Regions from separate parts of the Kitasatospora sp. NPDC058170 genome, predicted to be linked through region 1. Evidence: riboswitches for the same ligand, from Rfam matches in the RefSeq annotation. Region 1 holds a riboswitch; the other holds the start of a gene.
What was found. A riboswitch is a leader RNA that binds a small molecule or an ion and turns the genes downstream of it on or off. The one in region 1 is predicted to bind S-adenosylmethionine.
Positions count from the first base shown of each region.

Region 1 (5,676 bases):
GGACGGCCGCGCCGCGCACCGCCCACCGCACGGGTCGGGCGTCAGGCCTGCTCGGCGGGGGCCTCCGCGCCCTCGGCACCCGGGCGGGCCACCAGCTCGACCTGGTCGACGGCGTTGCACCAGCGACAGCGCACCGACTCGACGGTCTCGCTGTGCACCTCGGTCTCCTCGACCTTGGAGTCGCCGGCCAGGTCGAAGTGCAGGAACTCGGTCACCCGTGCGGTGCGGGTCACGTCGAAGCGGGTCAGGTTGCCGCACAGGGTGCAGCGCCAGCGCGTCTCGGCGGTCAGGGCGGGGACGGTCATCGGGGGTCCTCTCGGGTGGTCCCTGGATGGGCTCAGGCGCTCCCCCCGAGGCCCCGGCGTCGGCGGCGGGAGGCGGGAATGCCCGCCCCAAGCCTATTGCCTGGGGCAACCGTCCCGACCACCGGTCAGGGCGATCTCCCCGGTGCGGTTCGTCCGGCGCGGCGGCCGGACGGGCCCTACGCCACATGCCGTACCGCGCGGTGCCGCCCGCGCCGGGCGCCGCGATGCTGGACGTCATGGCGATCCCGGTCCTCGACCACACCGGAGCACTGGGCGGGCGCCCGGCCGGACGCCGTCCCGCCGTCACCTACGCCCTGATCGCGCTCAACACCGCGGTCTTCCTGCTCGGTCCGGCCGCCGGACTCAACCCGCTCTACGGCACCGGCCAGACCCGGATCTGCGCCGAGCAGCGGTACGAGCAGCGCTGGGGGGCCGTGCCGGCCGAACTGCTCGCCGGGCGCCCGCTGGACGCCGAGCAGCTGGCCGAGGCCCCCGATCCGGTACCGGGCTGTCCGGCCGCCCCCACCCCGGGCAAGCACCCCGCCCTGTCGGTCCTCAGCGCGCTCTTCCTGCACGCCGGCTGGCTGCACCTGCTGGGCAACCTGCTCTTCCTCCAGGTCTTCGGCGCGACCGTGGAGGAACGGCTGGGCCGGGCCCGCTTCGCCCTCTTCTATCTGGCGGCGGGCTCACTGGCCACCTACGGCTACGCCCTGGCCGAGGCGCACTCCGCCGACTCGACCCGGGTGCTGATCGGCGCCTCCGGGGCGATCGCCGCGGTCCTCGGCGCCTATCTGCGCCTGCACCCGCGCGCCCGGGTGACCACGCTCGTCCCGCTGCTGCTCTTCCTCCCGCTGCGCTTCCCGGCCTGGCTGGTGCTCGGGCTCTGGTTCGCCCTCCAGTGGTGGTCGGTCCATGCGGCCGGCCCCGGCGTCGCCTACCTCGTCCACGTCATCGGCTTCTCCGCCGGCTTCCTGTACGCGTGCACGCTGGTCACCCGCCCCCCGCGACGGTCCGACTGACGCCCGATACGCTGGCGGCACCCCACAAAGGAGCCCGAACAGTGATCACCGCCATCGTCCTGATCAAGACCAGCGTCGACCGCATCCCGGAGATCGCCGAGGCGATCGCGGCCATCGAGGGCGTCAGCGAGGTCTACTCGGTGACCGGCGGCTACGACCTGGTGGCGATGGTGCGGGTACGGCGGCACGACGACCTGGCCGAGGTGATCCCCGGCCGGCTGAACAAGGTCCCGGGGGTGGCCCAGACCGAGACCCAGATCGCCTTCCGCACCTACTCCCAGCACGACCTGGAGGCCGCCTTCGCCCTGGGCCTGGACGAGTAGCTCCGCGCCACCCGCGCCCCGGCCCGGGCGTCCGCGTCCGACCCGGGATCCCGCTCTAGCCGTCCCGACGGCTGTCGGCGACGCAGCGGCCGCCCTCGTTGCGGTAGGTCCAGGCCGCGCCGTCCGTGACCAGCTCGCGGACGGCGGTCAGGAAGCGGTCGATGTGCTCGTCCGGGGTCCCGGCGCCGAAGCTGACCCGGATCGCGTTCAGGCTGCGCTCGCCCGGCAGCGACGGCTCGGGCGCCCCGCACTCGGACGGCGCCACGTCCTCGTCCCCGAGCAGGGTCCGCACCAGCGGGTGCGCGCAGAACAGGCCGTCGCGCACCCCGATGCCGTACTCGGCGGAGAGCGCCGCCGAGAAGTGCGAGCTGTTCCAGCCCTGGACGACGAAGGAGAGCACGCCCACCCGGGCCGAGTCCGCGCCGAACAGGTTCAGCACCTTGACCTGCGGGACGTCCGCCAGGCCCGCCTTGAGCCGGTCGATCAGCTGCTGCTCGCGGGCCTCCAGCGCGTCGAAGCCGGCCTCGGTGAGCGCCCGGCAGGCGGAGGCGATGGAGTAGACGCCGATCACGTTCGGCGAGCCGGCCTCGTGCCGGGCCGGGCCGGTGTGCCACTGCACGGCCACCGAGCCGTCCACCTCCCGGGCCACCGTGCGGGTGGCGCCGCCGCCGGCCAGGTACGGCTCGGCCGCGTCCAGCCAGTCGGCGCGGCCGGCCAGCACCCCGGCACCGAACGGCGCGTACAGCTTGTGGCCGGAGAAGGCGATCCAGTCCACGCCGAGCTCGCGCACCGAGACCCGGTGGTGCGGGGCCAGCTGCGCGGCGTCCAGCACCACCCGGGCGCCGTGCCGGTGCGCGACCCGGGTCAGCTCGGCGACCGGCCACAGCTCCCCGGTGACGTTCGAGGCGCCGGTGACGCAGAGCAGCTTGGGGCCCTCGGGCGCCTCGGCCAGCGCGGCGTCGAACGCGGCGACCGCCTCGGCGTGCGAGCGGGGGGCGCGCAGGTAGACGACCTCCAGACCGGCGTGCCGCCACGGCAGCAGCGAGGCGTGGTGCTCGGTCTCGAAGGCGAACACCCGGGTGCCGGCCGGGACGGCGCCCGCCAGCAGGTTCAGCGAGTCGGTGGTGGCCCGGGTGAAGACCACCTGGTCGCCCTCGCGCAGGTCCAGGAACTCGGTGACGGTGCGGCGGCTCTGCTCGAACAGGTCGGTGGAGAGCTGCGAGAGGTACCCGGCGCCGCGGTGCACGCTGCCGTAGTAGGGGGCGTAGGCGGCGACGTCGTCCCAGACCCGCTGCAGTGCCGGGGAGCTGGCGGCGTAGTCCAGGGCCGCGTAGGTGACCTTCTCACCGCTGGCCAGCGGGACCTCGACATCCTGGCCGAGGACGGCGAGCGGGGCGCAGATTTCGGTGGCGACGGACATGAGGATGCACTCCTTCGGGGTCTAGGACCCCGGGAGTGCGTAGGCCGGGTGTCCGCGCTTGCCACGCGGACGGATTGCCACGTGACCCGGTCCTCACCCAGGGCACCCCGCCACGGAAGGAGGGTTGCCGGACAGCAAGCTGGGGCTTGTCGCTGTCACTCATGACCTGGCACGACTCTAGGTCGCGTCCACCCGACGGTCAAACAGGGGTCCGCCATTCGGACAAGCCGAAGGGCCCGTGCCGACCGTTCGGCACGGGCCCCAACTGCTGTGTCACACCCGGCTGGTGGCCTCCGACCAGCGCTTCAGCACATCCTGCGCGGCGCCCGAGTCCACGGCCGCGGCGGTCCGCTCCAGGCCGACCGCCAGCTGCTCGGCGAGCGGCGCGTCGGTCAGGTCCAGCGCCACCAGCGCCGCCGCGGCGTTCAGCAGGACGGCGTCCCGGACGGGCCCGCGCTCCCCGGCCAGCAGCCGGCGCGCCACCTCCGCGTTGTACCCGGCGTCCGCGCCGCGCAGCGCCTCGATGCCGACCAGCTCGATGCCGACGTCCCGCGGGTCGAAGACGGTCTCGGTGACGGCGCCGTCGCGGACGATCCAGACCCGCGAGGTGGTGGTGATGGTCAACTCGTCGAGGCCGTCGTCACCCCGGAACACCAGTGCGCTGGCGCCGCGCCGGGCCAGCACCCCGGCGATCAGCCCGGCCAGCCTCGTGTCGAAGCAGCCGATCGCGTGCGCGGTCACCTTGGCCGGGTTGGTCAGCGGGCCGAGGGTGTTGAACGCGGTGGGCACCCCGAGGCCGCTGCGGGCCGGGGCGGTGTGCCGCATCGCCGGGTGGAACTTCGCCGCGAAGCAGAAGGTCAGCCCGACCTCCTCGGCGACCTCGGCGACCCGCCGGGCGGAGAGGTCCAGGTTGATGCCCAGCTTCTCCAGCACGTCCGAGGAGCCGCTCGCCGAGGAGGCCGCCCGGTTGCCGTGCTTGACCACCTTGGCGCCGGCCGCCGCCGCGACGATCGCGGCCATGGTGGAGATGTTGACCGTCTTCGCCCGGTCGCCGCCGGTGCCGACGATGTCCACCGCCGGGCCGGGGATGGACAGCGGCTCGGCGTGCGCGTACATCGAGTCCACCAGGCCGACGATCTCGTCGACCGTCTCGCCCTTGGCCCGCAGCGCCACCATGAAGCCCGCCATCTGGACCGGGGAGGCCTCGCCGCTCATGATCCGGTCCATCGCCCAGGCCGTGTCGGCCCGGTTCAGGTCCTCACCGCGCAGCAGCGCCGACAGGATGTCCGGCCAGGTGCGGACCACCTGCACGGGGTCGTTGCCGCCGTTCGCAGGGTTCACGTTCACCATGGCCGACTCCAGCTCTTCTCGGTTCCCCGGGGGGTGTCCCCGGGACTGGAGTCAGCCTATCGAGCGGCGGGGTGCCCCCGGCCCGCCCTGGCCCTTCTTCTCTACTAATGAGACAGCGCTCAGCGAGCGGCCGGGGCGCGCTTCTCCAACCGGGCCCGGAGCAGGGTCGCCGCGGCCTCGGCCAGCGCCATCGGGTCCACCGGGTGGGAGATCGCCGCGTCCGCCCGGCTCCAGGCGGCGAGCCAGGAGTCCTGCGGCCGTCCGATCAGCACCAGCACCGGCGGGCAGCCGTAGATCTCGTCCTTCAGCTGCCGCCCGAGCCCGAGCCCGCCGGCCGGGACGGCCTCGCCGTCCAGGACGCAGAGGTCCACTCCGCCCTTCTCCAGCGCGCGCAGCACCGCGGGGGTGGTCGCGCACTCCAGGTAGGACAGCTCCGGAAGATCCGACGCGGGCCGCCGGCCGAGCGCCGTCAGCACCTGCTCACGGGTGTTGCGGTCATCGCTGTAGACGAGGACGGTGAGCGTCTCGTCGGTCGTGTACGCCATGGACCCTGCTCCCTCAAGTGTGATCCGGACCACGTTCGCCTGATCCGGATGCTACTCCCGTTCCCCCGCCGCCGAGGCCGTCCCGCGCGATCCTTCTCAAGCCGCCGCGCCCACGACTCACCCGAGCGGAGGACGCCCCGTCACCCCGACCCGCGCACTCCACCCGTACGGCCGATATCCGGCCCCTCCCATAGCCCCGGCGGGCCCTGGAGGGGTGCAGCGACACGCAGGGCATCGGGGTCGTAGGGCCCTCCGAGGAACCGTCAGAAAAGGGACACGCCGCTGCTCAGCCACTATCCGGACGCCCCGTCGGCCTCCAGGGGGGCATACCGCACGCACCGGACACTCCGAGGGACACCCCCCGGCGTGAAGACGGAATAAGGGACCGACATAATGTCCGTCGTGGCGACAGCAACAGCAGTAGAAACCGGGCACGCGCACGGATCGGTCAACCGGCCGAACATGGTCAGCGTCGGAACGATCGTCTGGCTCAGTTCCGAGTTGATGTTCTTCGCGGCCCTCTTCGCGATGTACTTCACGCTCCGCTCCGTCAAGGGAGCCGAGTTCTGGAGCGAGAAGGCGCACGCCCTCAACGTGCCCTTCTCCTCGGTCAACACCACGATCCTGGTGCTCTCCTCACTGACCTGCCAGCTCGGCGTGTTCGCCGCCGAGCGCGGGGACGTGAAGAAGCTCCGTTCGTGGTTCGTCATCACT
Region 1 covers NZ_JBHVUV010000001.1:459,779-465,454, reverse strand. The annotation lists gene ACFVVX_RS02130 (hypothetical protein) at 42-305, opposite strand; gene ACFVVX_RS02125 (rhomboid family intramembrane serine protease) at 542-1,324, shown strand; gene ACFVVX_RS02120 (Lrp/AsnC ligand binding domain-containing protein) at 1,366-1,647, shown strand; gene ACFVVX_RS02115 (aminotransferase class V-fold PLP-dependent enzyme) at 1,703-3,067, opposite strand; SAM riboswitch class IV at 3,117-3,234, opposite strand; gene trpD (anthranilate phosphoribosyltransferase) at 3,341-4,417, opposite strand; gene ACFVVX_RS02105 (hypothetical protein) at 4,537-4,962, opposite strand; gene ACFVVX_RS02100 (heme-copper oxidase subunit III) at 5,356-5,676, shown strand, end outside.

Region 2 (5,676 bases), on a different contig from region 1:
GAACGCGACACCGGCCTGCAGCAGCGCGACGCCACCACCGGCGACGATGCCCTCCTCGACGGCGGCCTTCGCGTTGCGGACGGCGTCCTCGATGCGGTGCTTGCGCTCCTTGAGCTCCACCTCGGTGGCCGCGCCGGCCTTGATGACGGCCACGCCGCCGGCCAGCTTGGCGAGGCGCTCCTGGAGCTTCTCGCGGTCGTAGTCCGAGTCGCTGTTCTCGATCTCGGCACGGATCTGGTTCACGCGGCCGGCGACCTGGTCGCTGTCGCCGCCACCGTCGACGATGGTGGTCTCGTCCTTGGTGATGACCACCTTGCGGGCGGTGCCCAGCAGGTCGACGCCGGCGTTCTCCAGCTTGAGGCCGACCTCCTCGGAGATCACGGTGCCACCGGTGAGGATGGCGATGTCGCCGAGCATGGCCTTGCGGCGGTCACCGAAGCCCGGGGCCTTGACGGCGACGGACTTGAAGGTGCCGCGGATCTTGTTCACGACCAGGGTCGACAGGGCCTCGCCCTCGACGTCCTCGGCGATGATGACGAGCGGCTTGCCGCTCTGCATGACCTTCTCCAGCAGCGGGAGCAGGTCCTTGACCGAGCCGATCTTGGAGTTGGCGATCAGGATGTACGGGTCCTCGAAGGACGCCTCCATCCGCTCCAGGTCGGTGGCGAAGTAGGCCGAGATGTAGCCCTTGTCGAAGCGCATGCCCTCGGTGAGCTCAAGCTCCAGACCGAAGGTGTTGCTCTCCTCGACGGTGATGACGCCTTCCTTGCCGACCTTGTCCATCGCCTCGGCGATGAGCTCGCCGATCTGGGTGTCGGCGGCGGAGATGGACGCGGTGGAGGCGATCTGCTCCTTCGTCGTCACCTCCTGGGCCTGCGCGAGCAGCTGGTCCGAGACGGCCGCGACGGCCTTCTCGATACCGCGCTTCAGGGCCATCGGGTTGGCGCCGGCCGCGACGTTGCGCAGACCCTCGCGAACGAGCGCCTGGGCCAGCACGGTGGCGGTGGTGGTGCCGTCACCCGCGACGTCGTCGGTCTTCTTGGCGACCTCCTTGACGAGCTCGGCACCGATCTTCTCGTACGGGTCCTCGAGCTCGATCTCCTTGGCGATGGAGACACCGTCGTTGGTGATCGTGGGAGCGCCCCACTTCTTCTCCAGCACGACGTTGCGACCCTTGGGGCCGAGCGTGACCTTCACTGCGTCGGCGAGCTGGTTCATGCCACGCTCAAGGCCGCGGCGAGCTTCCTCATCAAAGGCGATGATCTTGGCCATCAGAAGTGGTCCTCCGGGACACGGTCGACTGCTCGGACCAAGGGGTGCCCGCGACGGACGGCCCTGGTGTGCGGGGGTCCTTTCCCCTACCGCTCCCGGGGGCCTCACCGACCCGGTCCGCTGTCACTCTCACGCTGTGAGTGCTAACGCCAATGATTAGCACTCCGGGTAGGCGAGTGCAAGCCCAATCGCCAACCCGCGAGCCGCACCGGCCACCCCGGGCCACCGGATCCGGACATGACTGCGGGCCCGTACGACGTGTCGTACGGGCCCGCAGCGAAGCAAGAGGTGCACCAGCCGATGGGCCGAGCCGAACTCCTGGGACCGGAAAGGTCAGACCGCCGCGCGGACCATGTCCGCCTGCGGGCCCTTCTGCCCCTGAGAGATCTCGAACTCGACCCGCTGGCCCTCCTCAAGGGTGCGGTAGCCGTCCATCTGGATCGCGCTGTAGTGGACGAAGACGTCCGCACCACCGTCGACCGCGATGAAGCCGTAGCCCTTCTCCGCGTTGAACCACTTGACGGTGCCCTGAGCCATTCCGAACTCCCCTAGTGCTGTGCTGGCCCTTCACGCGCCCGCAGGTCTGCGGGCCCGGGTCTGGTTGAGGCCGGCCCGGGGAACCCCCCCTGGGCACAGCCGTGCACGCCGCAATCCCCCGCCGAGCCCATCGGAGGCATCCGATGAACGGGCGATTGCGTCGACCGCGGCTGAATGTATCCGGACCGAAGCCCTCTGCAACAGAGCCCACCGCTGGGAATTCCCTAGGGGTGTCAGGGGACAGGACGGGCGAAAGCGGGAGAAATTCCGCATTCCACGCCGGACATAGCGGACGAATTGCCCAAATCCCCTGAAGAATTCTGACATCTGCCTGACATGTTTCGACGTCGCGGCCCCGGCGCCGGTCTCAGCGGCCGGACAGACACCGGCGGTACGGGCGCGGACGGATTCGACTGCCGGTGAAAGGGGGAGGGGGAGCCCTGTTCCCGGCTGAGCCACACTCTACTCCGACTTGACCGGGAAATATTCCGGCCGGAATGCGACCAGCCGCCCGCGCGTACGGGAAGCGGAATTCCGTACGCGCGAACGGCTGGTCGAAGAAGGAGCGGCTCAGCAGCCGCCGGCCACCGCGGGGATGATCGAGATGCCGGCGCCGTCCTTGATCTCGGTGGCCAGGCCCTCCGCGAAGCGCACGTCGTCGTCGTTGACGTAGACGTTGACGAAACGGCGCAGCTTGCCGGCGTCGTCCAGGATGCGGGCGGCGATGCCCGCGTGGTTCTTCTCCAGGTCGGCGATGACCTCACCCAGGGTGGCGCCCTCGGCGGTCACCTCGGCGACGCCGCCGGTGTAGGTGCGCAGGATGGTCGGGATGCGGACGGTGGCGCTCATGGGGGCTTCTCCTTGCTGCGGGTGGGTCAGGCGGACGCGAGGCCGGCGTCGCGGAACGACGCCAGCGTCGGGCGGATCACGGCGGTCATGCCGGCGTCGGAGACGGCGTCCAGGGTCTTCAGGCCGTCGCCGGTGTTGATCGCGACGGTCTCCTTGGCCGGGTCCAGCTGTCCGGTCTCGACCAGCTTCTTCAGCACGCCGACGGTCACCCCGCCCGCGGTCTCGGCGAAGACGCCCTCGGTGCGGGCCAGCAGCTTGATCGCGGCCACCACCTCGGCGTCGGTGACGTCCTCGACGGCGCCGCCGGTGCGGCGGGCGATGTCCAGCACGTAGGGGCCGTCGGCCGGGTTGCCGATCGCCAGCGACTTGGCGATGGTGTCCGGCTTGACCGGGCGGATCACGTCGTGGCCGGCCTTGAAGGCCGCCGACACCGGGGAGCAGCCCGCCGCCTGGGCGCCGAAGATCCGGTACGGCCGGTCCTCGACCAGGCCGAGCCTGATCAGCTCCTGCAGGCCCTTGTCGATCTTCGTCAGCTGCGACCCCGAGGCGATCGGGATGACGATCTGCTCCGGCAGCCGCCAGCCGAGCTGCTCGCAGATCTCGTACGCCAGCGTCTTGGAGCCCTCGCCGTAGTACGGGCGCAGGTTGACGTTGACGAAGCCCCAGCCCTCGCCGGCCGGGTCCCCGATCAGCTCCGAGCAGAAGCGGTTCACGTCGTCGTAGTTGCCCTCGATGCCGACCAGCTCGCCGCCGTAGACACCGGCCATCACGACCTTGCCCTGCTCCAGGTCGTGCGGGATGAACACGCAGGACTTGAACCCGGCCCGGGCCGCCGCCGCGCCCACCGCACCGGCCAGGTTGCCGGTCGACGAGCAGGACAGGGTGGTGAAGCCGAACGCCCGCGCGGCCTCGATGGCACAGGCCACCACGCGGTCCTTGAACGAGTGCGTCGGGTTGCCCGAGTCGTCCTTGATGTGCAGCTGGGCGGTGAAACCGAGCTCGCGGCCCAGGTTGTCCGCCTTCACCAGCGGGGTCCACCCCGGGTTGAGGTTCGGCTTCCCGGCCACGTCGGCCGGCACCGGCAGCAGCGGGGCGTAGCGCCAGATCGACGCCGGTCCGGCCTCGATCCGCTTGCGCAGCTCCTCGGCGCCCTCGCTGCCGAAGTCGTAGGCGATCTCCAGCGGCCCGAAACACTCCACACAGGCGAAGCTCGGACCGAGCGGGAACCGGGTGCCACACTCCCGACAGGACAGGGCGGCGGCGGGGCCGAGGTCAACGGACGCGGGAGCGGGTGCAACGGTGTCGATAGCCATGATGGCGGAGGCCTCTCTCCTCATCTTCCCCGTGACGCGGGCGCGCCACAGGCCGGAATTGGCACCTGTCCCGCCGGGGCCTGTCGAACAGCCGCGCGAGAAGGTTGCCGGGACGTCAACGGGCCGTTCCCTCAGTCCCTCTGGATGAGCTCTGTGAAGTTGTTGGTCTTGCTCAGCGGTGACCCCGGCGTGCGAAGGTCCGACCGCTGTACGAAGACTGTATCCGAAGGCGTCAAGCCTGAACGGGACCGTCCGCCACGCGAGATGACCCGTCCCACCCGCTCAGCCGAGGAGTGCGCCCGTGCCCGCCGAACCGATCCCCGCGCTGCTACCGGAGGCCGCGTCCTGGCTGCGCCGCCGTTCGTGGAGCGCGGCCGACCGCCCGGTGCGCACCCTGCTGGACGCCAAGCGGGCGGCGGGCCGGGCCGGCACCGTCAGCGTGGTGCTGCCGGCCCTGGACGAGGAGGCCACCGTCGGCGACATCGTCCGGACCATCCGCCGCGAGCTGATGGAGCGCCTGCCCCTGGTCGACGAGCTCGTGGTCGTCGACTCCGGCTCCGCGGACGACACCGCCGCCGCGGCCGCCGCGGCCGGGGCCCGGGTGGTCCACCGCGACGACATCCTGCCGAGGCTGCCCGCCGCCCCCGGCAAGGGCGAGGTGCTCTGGCGCTCGCTGCTGGCCACCAGCGGCGAGATCGTCTGCTTCGTGGACGCCGACCTGCGCGAGTTCGACCCCGCCTTCGTCTCCGGCATCGTCGGCCCGCTGCTCACCGAACCCGGGATCCAGCTGGTCAAGGCCATGTACGACCGCCCGCTGGAGACCGACGGCGCGATCGTGCCGGCCGGCGGCGGCCGGGTCACCGAGCTCGTCGCCCGCCCGCTGCTCAACCTGCACTGGCCGGAACTCGCCGGCTTCGTCCAGCCGCTCGGCGGCGAGTACGCGGCCCGCCGTTCGCTGCTCGAACGGCTGCCCTTCCCCACCGGCTACGGCGTCGAGCTGGGCCTGCTGGTCGACGCCCTGGAGACGGCCGGCCTCGACGCCCTCGCCCAGGTGGACGTCGGCGTGCGACACCACCGCCACCAGGACGGCCAGGCGCTCGGCCGGATGGCCGCCACCATCTACCGCACCGCCCTCGAACGGCTCGACCGCGCCCACCGGCTCAAGGCCTCCGCCGACCTGCTGCACCCGTGGCTCACCCAGTTCACCCGCGACCCGGACACCCGCGCGTTCACCGCCCACACGCACCCGGTCACCGCCGTCGAGCGCCCCCCGATGCACACCGTCCCCGAGTACGTGAACCGCCACCTCCCCCGCTGAGGGGTTTGCGGGCCCGGAGCCACGGCAACGTACCAACCATGGGCGATCTCACGACCGAACGTTCGAGTCCGACCGGCACCGCCCCCGTCCTGGTGGCGTCCAACCGGGGGCCGGTGTCGTTCAGCGCCGCGGACGACGGCACACTGACCCTCCGCCGGGGCGGCGGCGGCCTGGTCTCCGGGCTCTCCGCCATCGACGACCCCAGCGCCGTCTGGGTCTGCGCCGCACTGGGCGAGGCGGACCGCCGGGCGGCCCGGCAGGCCCCCGACGGACGCCTCGACCTCGCCGGCCACGACGTCGGCGGCCAGGCCGTCCGGATGCTGGACATCGACCCGGAGACCTTCGCCCGCGCCTACAACGGCGTCGCCAACTCCACCCTCTGGTTCG
Region 2 covers NZ_JBHVUV010000004.1:253,026-258,701, forward strand. The annotation lists gene groL (chaperonin GroEL) at 1-1,272, opposite strand, end outside; gene ACFVVX_RS07295 (cold-shock protein) at 1,606-1,809, opposite strand; gene ACFVVX_RS07300 (MoaD/ThiS family protein) at 2,380-2,658, opposite strand; gene thrC (threonine synthase) at 2,685-3,971, opposite strand; SAM riboswitch class I at 3,989-4,122, opposite strand; gene ACFVVX_RS07310 (glucosyl-3-phosphoglycerate synthase) at 4,297-5,289, shown strand; gene ACFVVX_RS07315 (trehalose-6-phosphate synthase) at 5,328-5,676, shown strand, end outside.
Region 2: it holds a riboswitch for S-adenosylmethionine, as region 1 does, so the genes downstream of both, thrC (threonine synthase) here and ACFVVX_RS02115 (aminotransferase class V-fold PLP-dependent enzyme) in region 1, are expected to answer to the same signal.